3 regions of the Rhodococcus qingshengii JCM 15477 genome follow, and region 1 is predicted to be linked to each of the others. Evidence: riboswitches for the same ligand, from Rfam matches in the RefSeq annotation. Region 1 holds a riboswitch; each other region holds the start of a gene.
What was found. A riboswitch is a leader RNA that binds a small molecule or an ion and turns the genes downstream of it on or off. The one in region 1 is predicted to bind S-adenosylmethionine.
Positions count from the first base shown of each region.

Region 2: linked by a shared signal. The riboswitch ahead of M0639_RS32400 (aminotransferase class V-fold PLP-dependent enzyme) and the one ahead of M0639_RS19605 (LLM class flavin-dependent oxidoreductase) in region 1 are both predicted to bind S-adenosylmethionine.
Region 3: linked by a shared signal. The riboswitch ahead of M0639_RS09940 (bifunctional o-acetylhomoserine/o-acetylserine sulfhydrylase) and the one ahead of M0639_RS19605 (LLM class flavin-dependent oxidoreductase) in region 1 are both predicted to bind S-adenosylmethionine.

Region 1 is NZ_CP096563.1:4,314,984-4,318,257, forward strand. Features, by position in the region: gene M0639_RS19605 (LLM class flavin-dependent oxidoreductase) at 1-1,239, opposite strand, end outside; SAM riboswitch class IV at 1,222-1,335, opposite strand; gene M0639_RS19610 (phosphodiesterase) at 1,414-2,319, opposite strand; gene M0639_RS19615 (dicarboxylate/amino acid:cation symporter) at 2,659-3,274, shown strand, end outside.
Region 2 is NZ_CP096567.1:280,430-283,703, forward strand. Features, by position in the region: gene M0639_RS32395 (acyl-CoA carboxylase subunit beta) at 1-960, opposite strand, end outside; SAM riboswitch class IV at 1,281-1,395, shown strand; partial or broken gene M0639_RS32400 (aminotransferase class V-fold PLP-dependent enzyme) at 1,447-1,665, shown strand; gene M0639_RS32405 (hypothetical protein) at 1,574-1,999, shown strand; gene M0639_RS32410 (hypothetical protein) at 2,166-2,459, opposite strand; gene M0639_RS32415 (GIY-YIG nuclease family protein) at 3,063-3,274, shown strand, end outside.
Region 3 is NZ_CP096563.1:2,175,026-2,178,299, forward strand. Features, by position in the region: gene M0639_RS09940 (bifunctional o-acetylhomoserine/o-acetylserine sulfhydrylase) at 1-1,286, opposite strand, end outside; SAM riboswitch class IV at 1,430-1,570, opposite strand; gene M0639_RS09945 (NADP-dependent isocitrate dehydrogenase) at 1,876-3,099, shown strand; gene M0639_RS09950 (MFS transporter) at 3,230-3,274, shown strand, end outside.

The sequences.
Region 1 (3,274 bases):
CTGCAATTCAGGTACCAGCTCACCTGCGATCGCGTCGAGGTCGTCCACGACGACGCCCGGCCGCAACCGGAAGCCGTCGATTCCCAACTGCTGCCACCGGAGCAGAAGATCTGCCAACTCAGCCGCGGTGCCGGTGAAGGTCAGCGCGTCCGAACGGTATTCGGCGCCGGCCTGCGCGTCGAGGCGAGCGAGCCGTTCCTTTCCGGTTTCTTCCGGAGCATCGAAGAATACGACGATGTCGGTGAAGACCCGAAGCGGTTCGCCGGTGCGCTGCACGTGTTCTTCGGCTGCTCGCACTTCACCCAGGATTGCCGTGACCTGCTCGTCGTCGAACGGCGTCACGAACACCAGATCGGCCGTCCGCGCCGCCAGCTCGTACGCGACCCGCTGATGTGCCAATGCGGTGACGACGGGATGCCCCTGCGGCGGGCGCGGAGTCACCGACGGTCCACGGACCGAGAGGTACTTTCCCTCGAAGTCGATGTAGTGCAACTTGTCTCGGTCGATGAACCGGCGCTGCTCCACGTCGCGGATCTCGGCGCCGTCCTCCCAGCTGTCCCAGAGTCGCCGGATTACGTCAGCTGCCTCCGCAGCTTCGTCGAACAGGTCGCGCACGAAGTCCGGGAGGACGCCTGAAACGATCGACTGACGGTCGGCATCGGTGAGAACTGGGATGTCGCGGCGCCCGAACTGTGCTGCCTCGGATTCCGACGCCGACACCTTCACCTGCCACCCGGCGCGACCGCGCGAGGTGTAGTCCAGCGTGGCAACGGCTTTGGACAAGTGGAACGGTTCGGTGTGAATGGTGGTGATAGTCGGGATCAACCCGATGTTGCTCGTGATCGGTGCCAGTCGGGCGGCCACGAGATGTGCGTCGAGCCGAGCGCGCACCCGGTCAACCGCGTCGTCGACAGGCTCGAGTGGGTTGGCCGGCACCGAGAGACTGTCCTCGATGGTGACGAAATCGAGCAGACCACGCTCGGCGGTCGCCACCACGTCAGTCCAATACGACGCGCTGAACAGCTCACTCGGGCGCGAGTGCGGCTCTCGCCAGGCCGCTGGGTGCCAACCGGCACCGTCCAGCGCTACGGCGAGATGCAACGGAGCAAGATAAGAAGAGGGGGTGGAGGTCATCGGCGCATACTCCTGTTCGAGAACTACTCGGGAGCGCACAGTGCCGACCGCAGAAGCCGTCAGCACCCGACTGGCGGTTCTCGTGGCGACTGCCGCTTGCGACACGCACCGCGCGTGTCGCCAGGTGTGATTCCGGGGCACCCCATCGGCATGAAGGGTTGCCGTCCAGCTAGCCGGTCCTTGTTGCTGGAGCTCTGCACCTACCTCGACGGTAGTGAGTACGCGACCGCCCGGCAATCACCCAGAACTGCGCGTGGGTGCCGGAAACCGCCTGCGACCTCAGATGATCGAGCGTGCCGCCTTTTCGCTCTCGAGGATTCGAATGCCGGCAGCACTGAGCCTCCGGGCACCCTCGGCCGCGTCGACGGGCTCACCGACCGTCACGTGCGCGCCGAGTGGAACGACCGAATGAACAATTGTCTCGTCGTACACGTGCACCAGATTGCACCCCTGAGCCCCGTCACGACCACGCTGACCACCGACTTCCACATTCAAGTCCTGGGTGTAACACGTCGACGACGCCACGGAAACCGGAATGCCGGCGAACGTCGCCGTCGTCGAATAGTGCAGATGCCCAGCAAGAATCGCCCGGACGTCGCTGCCACGCAAGACGTCCGCCAACCGGGACTGATCGCGCAACTCCACCAGAACCGCGAGATCCTGAATGCACGGAACCGGCGGATGATGCAGCGCCAGAATTGTTCCGTCGGGCGCCGGCACCGCCAATTCTGCGCGTAGCCAATCCAATTGGCCATCCGTGATCTCACCGTAGTGATGCCCGGGAACCGACGAATCCAGGGTGATCACCCGCAGTCCGTCAAGGTCGTAGACGTTGTCGACGGGATGATCGGTGGCGTCCTCGCCCAACAGCAGAGATCTGAACGTAGGGCGGTCGTCGTGGTTGCCCATCGCCCAGACGACCTGCGCATCGATCTCGGCCGCCACGGGTTCCACGATGGCTTTCAATTCCGCGTATGCGTCGGGGTGTCCCTGGTCGGTCAGGTCGCCGGTGAATATCAGTCCATCCGGGCGTGCGCCCGAGGCCACGATCCCGCTGAGCACTTCCCGCAATCTCGTCGACGCATCCACGGCGTCGTACAACTCCCCCTGAGCCACCAGATGCGTGTCACTGAGGTGCACCAGGAAATGCTTCGGACGCGGGTACTCGGCATTCCGAACGCTCATCGGTCTCTCGCTTCCGCTTGCCGACGCGTAGGCGCCGGTGCGGCACCTACTGATCGTCGAGACTAGTCAACCGACCAACAGTGACTGATCGGGGCACACCCGACGAACACGAAGCGAACTCCCGCGGCGACCCTCGGGATCGAGTAGTTGAAGCTGCGAGTAGTGTGTGGACAGTGTTGTTCCTGACCAGTCGGCGTTACGTCGACCTTCGCCTGCAGGCGAGCGCAATGTGTACGCGCTCGCTCTGACCTGACGCGTACCAGGAAACATTTCTTCGAATCTGCCCGGCCTCTGGTGCCGCGCTGCGTTTCGCTCCCTTGATTTTCGAAAGGCATAGTCATGCCCAGCTCCACCTCCACCGGCGTGCCGGAAAAGTCCACGTCGCGTTTTCCGTCCTGGGCGACGGCATTCGGACCGCAGATCGTCGCCGGTCTCGTACTCGGTGTCATCATCGGTCTCGTCGCCCGGGCAATGCCTGATGCAGCCGACGGCAACGTCAACTGGTTGGTCGGCACCGTGCAGACCATCGGTTCGAGTTACGTCAAGCTGCTCACCGTTGCGGTTATCCCGCTGGTGTTCACCGCCATTGTCAGCTCCATCGCCAACCTGCGCCAGGTCGCCAATGCAGCTCGCCTGGCCGTGCAGACCTTGCTCTGGTTCGCGATCACCGCTTTCATTGCTGTGATCATCGGCATCATCGTCGGCCTGATCACCGATCCCGGTTCACGGACCGATGTCGCCGCCGAAGCAGCAAAGGAACCCAAGAGCTCCGGCTCGTGGTGGGCGTTCATCACCGGACTGGTTCCGAACAACTTCCTGGGGCTGGGCGCAAAGACTTCCGTCGCCGAAGGCGTGGCGACTACATCGCTGAGCTTCAACGTCCTGCAGCTGCTCGTCATCGCCGGCGCAATCGGCATTGCTGCACTGAAGATCGGCCCCAAGGCTGCGCCGTTCC
Region 2 (3,274 bases), on a different replicon from region 1:
GTCGATGCGCGCGAAGCTGGTCACTACGTTGGCCGCAACGACCTCGCGCAGTTCGAATACCGAATCCTCGTCGGCTATTCCGCGGATTACGTCCCTGACATCGTAGGATTGGCGACTGCTGAGCGGCACGACCTCGTCGAGATCGACGGCGGCCGGTTTCCGAATGCCGGGCACTCGTGGCGGAAATTCCTCTGAACTCGACGGCAAGAACCCGAGGAACGCCCGAATCGCGTCGATGGCTTCTGGCTCGTCGTCGACCGCGATATCCGCAACACCGTTGCATGCCTGAACATCGGCGCCGCCGATCTGCTCATTGGTCAGATTCTCACCCGTGGCAGCAGCGACAAACGGCGAGGAGGACATCCCCAGGGTCGACATATCCCTGACCATCACAACAAAATCGCTGAGTGCAGCGAGGTTTGTTGCGACACCGAAACCCGGGCCCATCATCGCCGAGACGACAGGAACCAGTCCCGACAAATCGACGAGCTGTTGAAGTAGAGGTGACCCGGGTGCGGCGTGGCGTGAATCCAGACCCTCCTGCATGCGGTGCCCGCCCCCGTCGCTCAGCAAGATCAGCGGGATCCGGTCTAGCAGAGCGCGTTCGGCGCATCGAGCGACCTTCTGCATTCCGGTGACGCCGTTGCTGCCGCCCAGCACGGTAAAGTCGAAGACCGCCAGCGCTACTGGCCGACCATCCACGTAGGCCACTCCCGTGACGACGCCGTCGCCGGGTGCAATCAGGGGGTCGCTTCCGGGCTGAGCAGGCCCGGGCCCGGCCAGTCCGCCGAATTCGAAGAAGCCATCCTCGTCGGCCAATAGTGCGATGCGCTCGCGGGCGGTCAGTTTGCCGCGCTGATGTTGACGGCTGACCTCTGCCGGCCTCGACGCGTCAAAACCCGACGCGTGCCGATCGATGACCTGCTGCGCAAGTGGATTTGGTGTCGAATCCTTGCTCACCGCACTACCTTTCAATGAATTTGGTGCCCAACGAAGCTGGTTCTCTCTGATTCATCGCCATCGTCCCGAAAACCGAGATCACTCCGTCGGCGTTAATTGAATGTAAGTTAAAATAAAGACTGCGTCAATCTGCTTGCCGGGCGTGCGTCCGACAAGCAGATGAACGCAGATCTGCTACTGCGGAGCAGTTCGAAGGCCATCCTCGGAAAGCGTCGTGCCGAGCATGTTCGGCCGGCTCGATCTCAGGCTCTATGCAGCCGAGACAGATGGATTACGCGTCAGGTTGACAAGGTTGGAAGTTCCTGCCATTCTCCTTTGCAGGTCACGAGTACCAGTGTTCAGCCCCGGCTTGCTGGTCGGCAACCCTCCTCCGCGGTGGGGTGCTCCGGGTGACGACCCGGCTGTATCCGAAAACGGATGCGGCAAGCGCGGGCTTCCGGGAACAACACCCGAAAAATGAGTCCTTGAACGTGAGGATTGTCTTCGATGACTGCTGTTTTGAGTGCCGAGTTCTGTGCCACCGCCCCCATTGCCAAGGTTTCGGGTTCTGACCTGCAGGTTCCCCTCGTGCAGGGCGGCGAGTGTTCGTACGCAAACTTCGACTACGCAGCCAGTGCGCCAGGCATTGGCCCAGGTCACGGACTGCATCGCAGAATTGCTCCCACTTACGCCAGCGTCCACCGCGGCGCCGGAAACGTCCGAAGGCCAGATCGTCGGATTCACGATCCGGCATGACTACACGACACTGGCGGACGTCCCGGTCTCCCGGTCTCAGCTCCGGCGGGGCACAGCCCGCATCGCACCAGTAGTAGCAGAGACGTTGCACCGTCTCACCGCCCCAGAGCGAACCGAATCCGCTCGGTTGCAACAGTCGATCGAACTGCTACGAGTGGAAGAGGACGCTGCTCGCAACGCTGCGACCTCGCTCCTGTTCCCTGACGAGCAGACGCTCGTCGCAGCCGAAGCCCGACTAGCTGCGATCGGCGCGGAGATCGCCGGCGTCCTCGACAGCGACCACCAGCACAGTCAGGCGGCCTGACCGACACGGGGCAGGTGCGGATCCTTCGCCTTGCCGCACCTGCCCCGAATCCGCACCAGAGAACCGGCCCTCACACCTGATCTGTGAGGGCCGGTTCGCTGGTGTCGGCGGCAGCAAAGAGCCGGACAGGTCCACAGACAACTTCCCCCACAGCGCGGCCGGACAGTCATGACCACAAATACCGCTGGCGACCTACGAGAGTTTTCTCGTAGGTCGCCAGCGGTATTTGCCTCTCAGGCGGCGTACACAACACGTCCAGACTCTCGGCCAACAAGCCTCCGTCCAGAACCCACCGGACGAACAGAGGCTCGCTCGAATCGAAGTTGGCGTACTCCACTTCGCCGGTCACCCCCAACTCCGCGACAACAGAGAGCGCCGCTTTGGCCGCCACGGCGTCCCAGGGATAACCAGCATCGCGCAGCGCACCTCCACCGCCGAACCGGATGTGCAACGTCGACACCGTGCAGTCTACCCGAAAGCGTTCGCACTGCTCTACCAGTGCGCTCGTACGGAACAATCCAGCCAACATGCCAGCGAGCCGCGCATCAGGACTGACGTCAGAGAACTCACCCCGTGTCTCCGCACCACATGACACCAGCGAAGCAATCGTTGCCGCCACTGTTGCATCCAACCCACCATCGTCGTCACTTCGATCAGCGACGACGAATGCTCCACGGAAGCAACGACTTTGTCCTTCACCCATTATGTCCCTCGATTCTGTCTGCGAAATCCGATACGCCAATGGCCACCAGGGACGACTGCGGGTGCGGCACGCCGACCTCATGCTCCGCTCGAACCGAGAGCCCGGACAGGACAGACACCCAACCGATCCGATTTCCAACACGCGCTGGCCCACCGAGATCCCGTAGCTCTCAACCCGGTCACCGCACTGACGCGCACCCACCACCGCTCTCGCGCTTTGGGTCCAGTTCACGGACAGCGTCCGCCCGGTGCGCGATGCCTTCATCGCTTTGCATGCACCGTGCCGACGAGGCTGACAGCTCGCGCCACACGACCCTGCCCTCATCGGCGACAGTTCCTGTTTGTCGCGCTGAGTGTCTGCGTGGCGAGGCAGACTGCTCGCTATGCAAACCCCGCATCCACGGCGCCGCACGATGCAGCCGATACCATCACCGCGCTCAGTAGCTCCAGTCGCGCGCTCGAGGACCTATCCATGCTGCCCGCGGCACCGGGCCTTTACGCGTGGTGGGCGGCGCCGGAGGTGTTCTCTCAGCTCCCGGGGCCCACACACCCGACCAACGCTGGGATACGGCT
Region 3 (3,274 bases), 2.1 Mb from region 1:
GCGAGGATGTCGTCGATTCCTTCGATGCCGACCGCGAGGCGGACGAGCCCGGGTGTGACACCGGAGGCGAGCTGCTCTTCGGGGGTGAGCTGCGAGTGTGTCGTCGACGCGGGGTGGATGACGAGTGAGCGAACGTCACCGATGTTGGCGACGTGGCTGTGCAGCGTCAGGGCGTTGACGAACGTCTTGCCCGCATCGATACCGCCGGGCAGCTCGAAGGTGACGATGGCGCCGGTTCCCTTGGGCGTCAGCTGCTTTCCACGTTCGAACCATGGCGAGGAGGGAAGTCCCGCGTAGGAAACGGAGGCCACCTCGACGTGACCGTCGAGGAATTCGGCGACCTTCTGTGCATTGGATACGTGGCGCTCGATGCGCAGGCTCAAGGTTTCGATACCCTGCGCGATGAGGAACGCGTTGAACGGCGCCACGGCGGAGCCGAGATCGCGCAGCAGTTGGACGCGGGCCTTGAGTGCGAACGCCGGCGCGCCGAGGTCCGCGAAGGTGACGCCGTGGTAGCTGGGATCAGGCGTCGTGAAGTTCGTGTGGCGACCCTGCGTCCAGTCGAAAGTGCCACCGTCGACGATGACGCCGGCGATCGCGGTGCCGTGTCCACCAAGGTATTTGGTGGCGGAGTGAACGACGATGTCGGCGCCGTGTTCGAGTGGGCGAAGCAGGTACGGCGTCGCGACTGTGTTGTCCACGATCAACGGAAGACCGTTCTCGTGGGCCAGTGACGAGATACCGGGTAGGTCGAGGATGTGGTTCTTCGGATTGGCGATCGTTTCGCCGTAGAACGCCTTCGTATTCGGGCGAATGGCTTCGCGCCACTGCTCGAGATTGTCGGGATCCTCGACGAACGTGACTTCGATACCCAGCTTGCGAAGGGTGTAGTGCAGGAGGTTGTACGTGCCGCCGTACAGGTACGGGCTGGAGACGATGTGGTCGCCGGCCTCGGCGATGTTGAGGATCGCGATGGTCTCGGCGGCCTGACCCGAGGAGAGGAGGAGTGCGGCGACTCCGCCTTCGAGGGCAGCGATGCGCTGCTCGACGGCGTCCTGTGTGGGATTCATGATCCGCGTGTAGATGTTGCCCGGCTCGGCGAGGCCGAACAGTGCCGCAGCGTGATCGGTGCTGTCGAAGACGTAGCTGGTGGTCTGGTAGATCGGCAGAGCGCGCGCATTGGTGGCGGTGTCCGCTGTTTGTCCGGCGTGCACCTGCTTGGTCTCGAACGACCAGTTCGCGGTCGGATCCGAAGTTGCTGCGGCGTCGGCTGTGTTGTCGGTCATGATTTGTTCACTCCAGTGGTCTGACGGATAGATGTCGGACGGGGGCGAATGATCGCCGCCCCGTGCTGGGGTCTATCTACAAGTGCGACACATACTGAAATACCTCCGTGGGGCTCGGCCCGGTCTGGGGTCCGTCCCTGTCGGACCCGCGCTTGTCACCCGAATTGCGGTGGAACTGCGCGAGCAGATCCACGTCGGGAAACCTGGTCATCACCCGGGGCACCCCACCGCGGTTGGAGGGTTGCCGTCCAGCGAGCCGGGGCTTGACGCTGGCACTCATGACCAAGTCGGATTCTACCGGGAAGTGAGCGCAGTCCTGACACGGGGCGAAATGTGAGCCGCAACCGCACGCGAGGCAGAGCGACGCAGCCCACTAGCAGGCAAAAGTTACTCGCGAGTAGAGACCGATGAGTGGACCTGCCGGTTGCGGCCTCACGGGTTAGCAGTACGCTTGTCTTGTTTGGGACTCATCTCCCGAGATCAGTCCACACCGTCTAGGTTTGATAATCGAACCGTTCGCGGACCCACTCACAAAGTGTGACCGCAACCGTGTAACCAGGGAAACTTCCTAGGAGGACGCGAAGCACCCATGTCCAAAATCAAGGTTGAGGGCACCGTCGTCGAACTCGACGGCGATGAGATGACGCGCATTATCTGGCAGTTCATCAAAGACAAGTTGATCCATCCGTATCTCGATGTGAACCTCGAGTACTACGACCTCGGTATCGAGTACCGCGACGAGACCGACGATCAGGTCACCATCGACGCAGCGCACGCGATCCAGAAGCACGGCGTCGGCGTCAAATGCGCCACGATCACGCCGGACGAGGCACGTGTCGAGGAATTCGGTCTCAAGAAGATGTGGCGTTCCCCGAACGGAACGATCCGCAACATTCTCGGCGGCACGATCTTCCGCGCACCGATCATCATCTCCAACGTTCCGCGACTCGTTCCGGGCTGGACCAAGCCGATCATCATCGGCCGTCACGCATTCGGCGACCAGTACCGCGCCACAGACTTCAAGGTCCCCGGCCCCGGCAAGGTGATGATCACCTACACGCCTGAGGACGGCAGCGCACCGATCGAGCACGAACTGGTCAACTTCCCCGAAGAGGGCGGCGTCGTCCAGGGGCAGTACAACTTCACCACGTCCATCCGTGACTTCGCTCGCGCGTCGCTCACCTACGGACTGCAGCAGAACTACCCGGTGTACCTGTCCACCAAGAACACCATTCTCAAGGCGTACGACGGTGCCTTCAAGGACATCTTCCAGCACGTCTACGAGACCGAGTTCAAGGCTGAGTTCGATGCTGCAGGTCTGACCTACGAGCACCGCCTCATCGACGACATGGTCGCTTCCGCACTCAAGTGGGAGGGCGGATACGTCTGGGCATGCAAGAACTACGACGGCGACGTCCAGTCCGACACCGTGGCCCAGGGCTTCGGTTCGCTCGGCCTCATGACGTCGGTTCTGCTGACACCGGACGGAAAGACCTGTGAGGCAGAGGCTGCTCACGGCACCGTGACGCGTCACTACCGTCAGCACCAGCAGGGCAAGCCCACCTCGACCAACCCGATCGCGTCCATCTTCGCGTGGACCCGCGGGCTCGAGCATCGTGGCAAGCTCGACAGCACCCCTGAGGTCATCGGCTTCGCGCAGGCGCTCGAAGACGTTGTCATCAAGACCGTCGAAAGCGGCCAGATGACCAAGGACCTCTCGATGCTGGTCGGCGGCGATCAGGGCTACCTGACCACCGAGGAGTTCCTCGGCGCGCTCGACGTGAACCTGCAGAAGGCCATGGCCGCGAAGTAGATTCACCGCTTCACCTGTCAAATGGGACGTCTGGGAAACCGGGCGTCCCATTTGTGTTCGCGGTCTCACGTGAGTGAACTCACCCGCTCTCACTTGGAAGTTCAACCAGGTGTGAGACCACAATTGGTCAGTGACTTCGTCTACCCTCTCCCGTTCTGACACCTCGACACCCGGG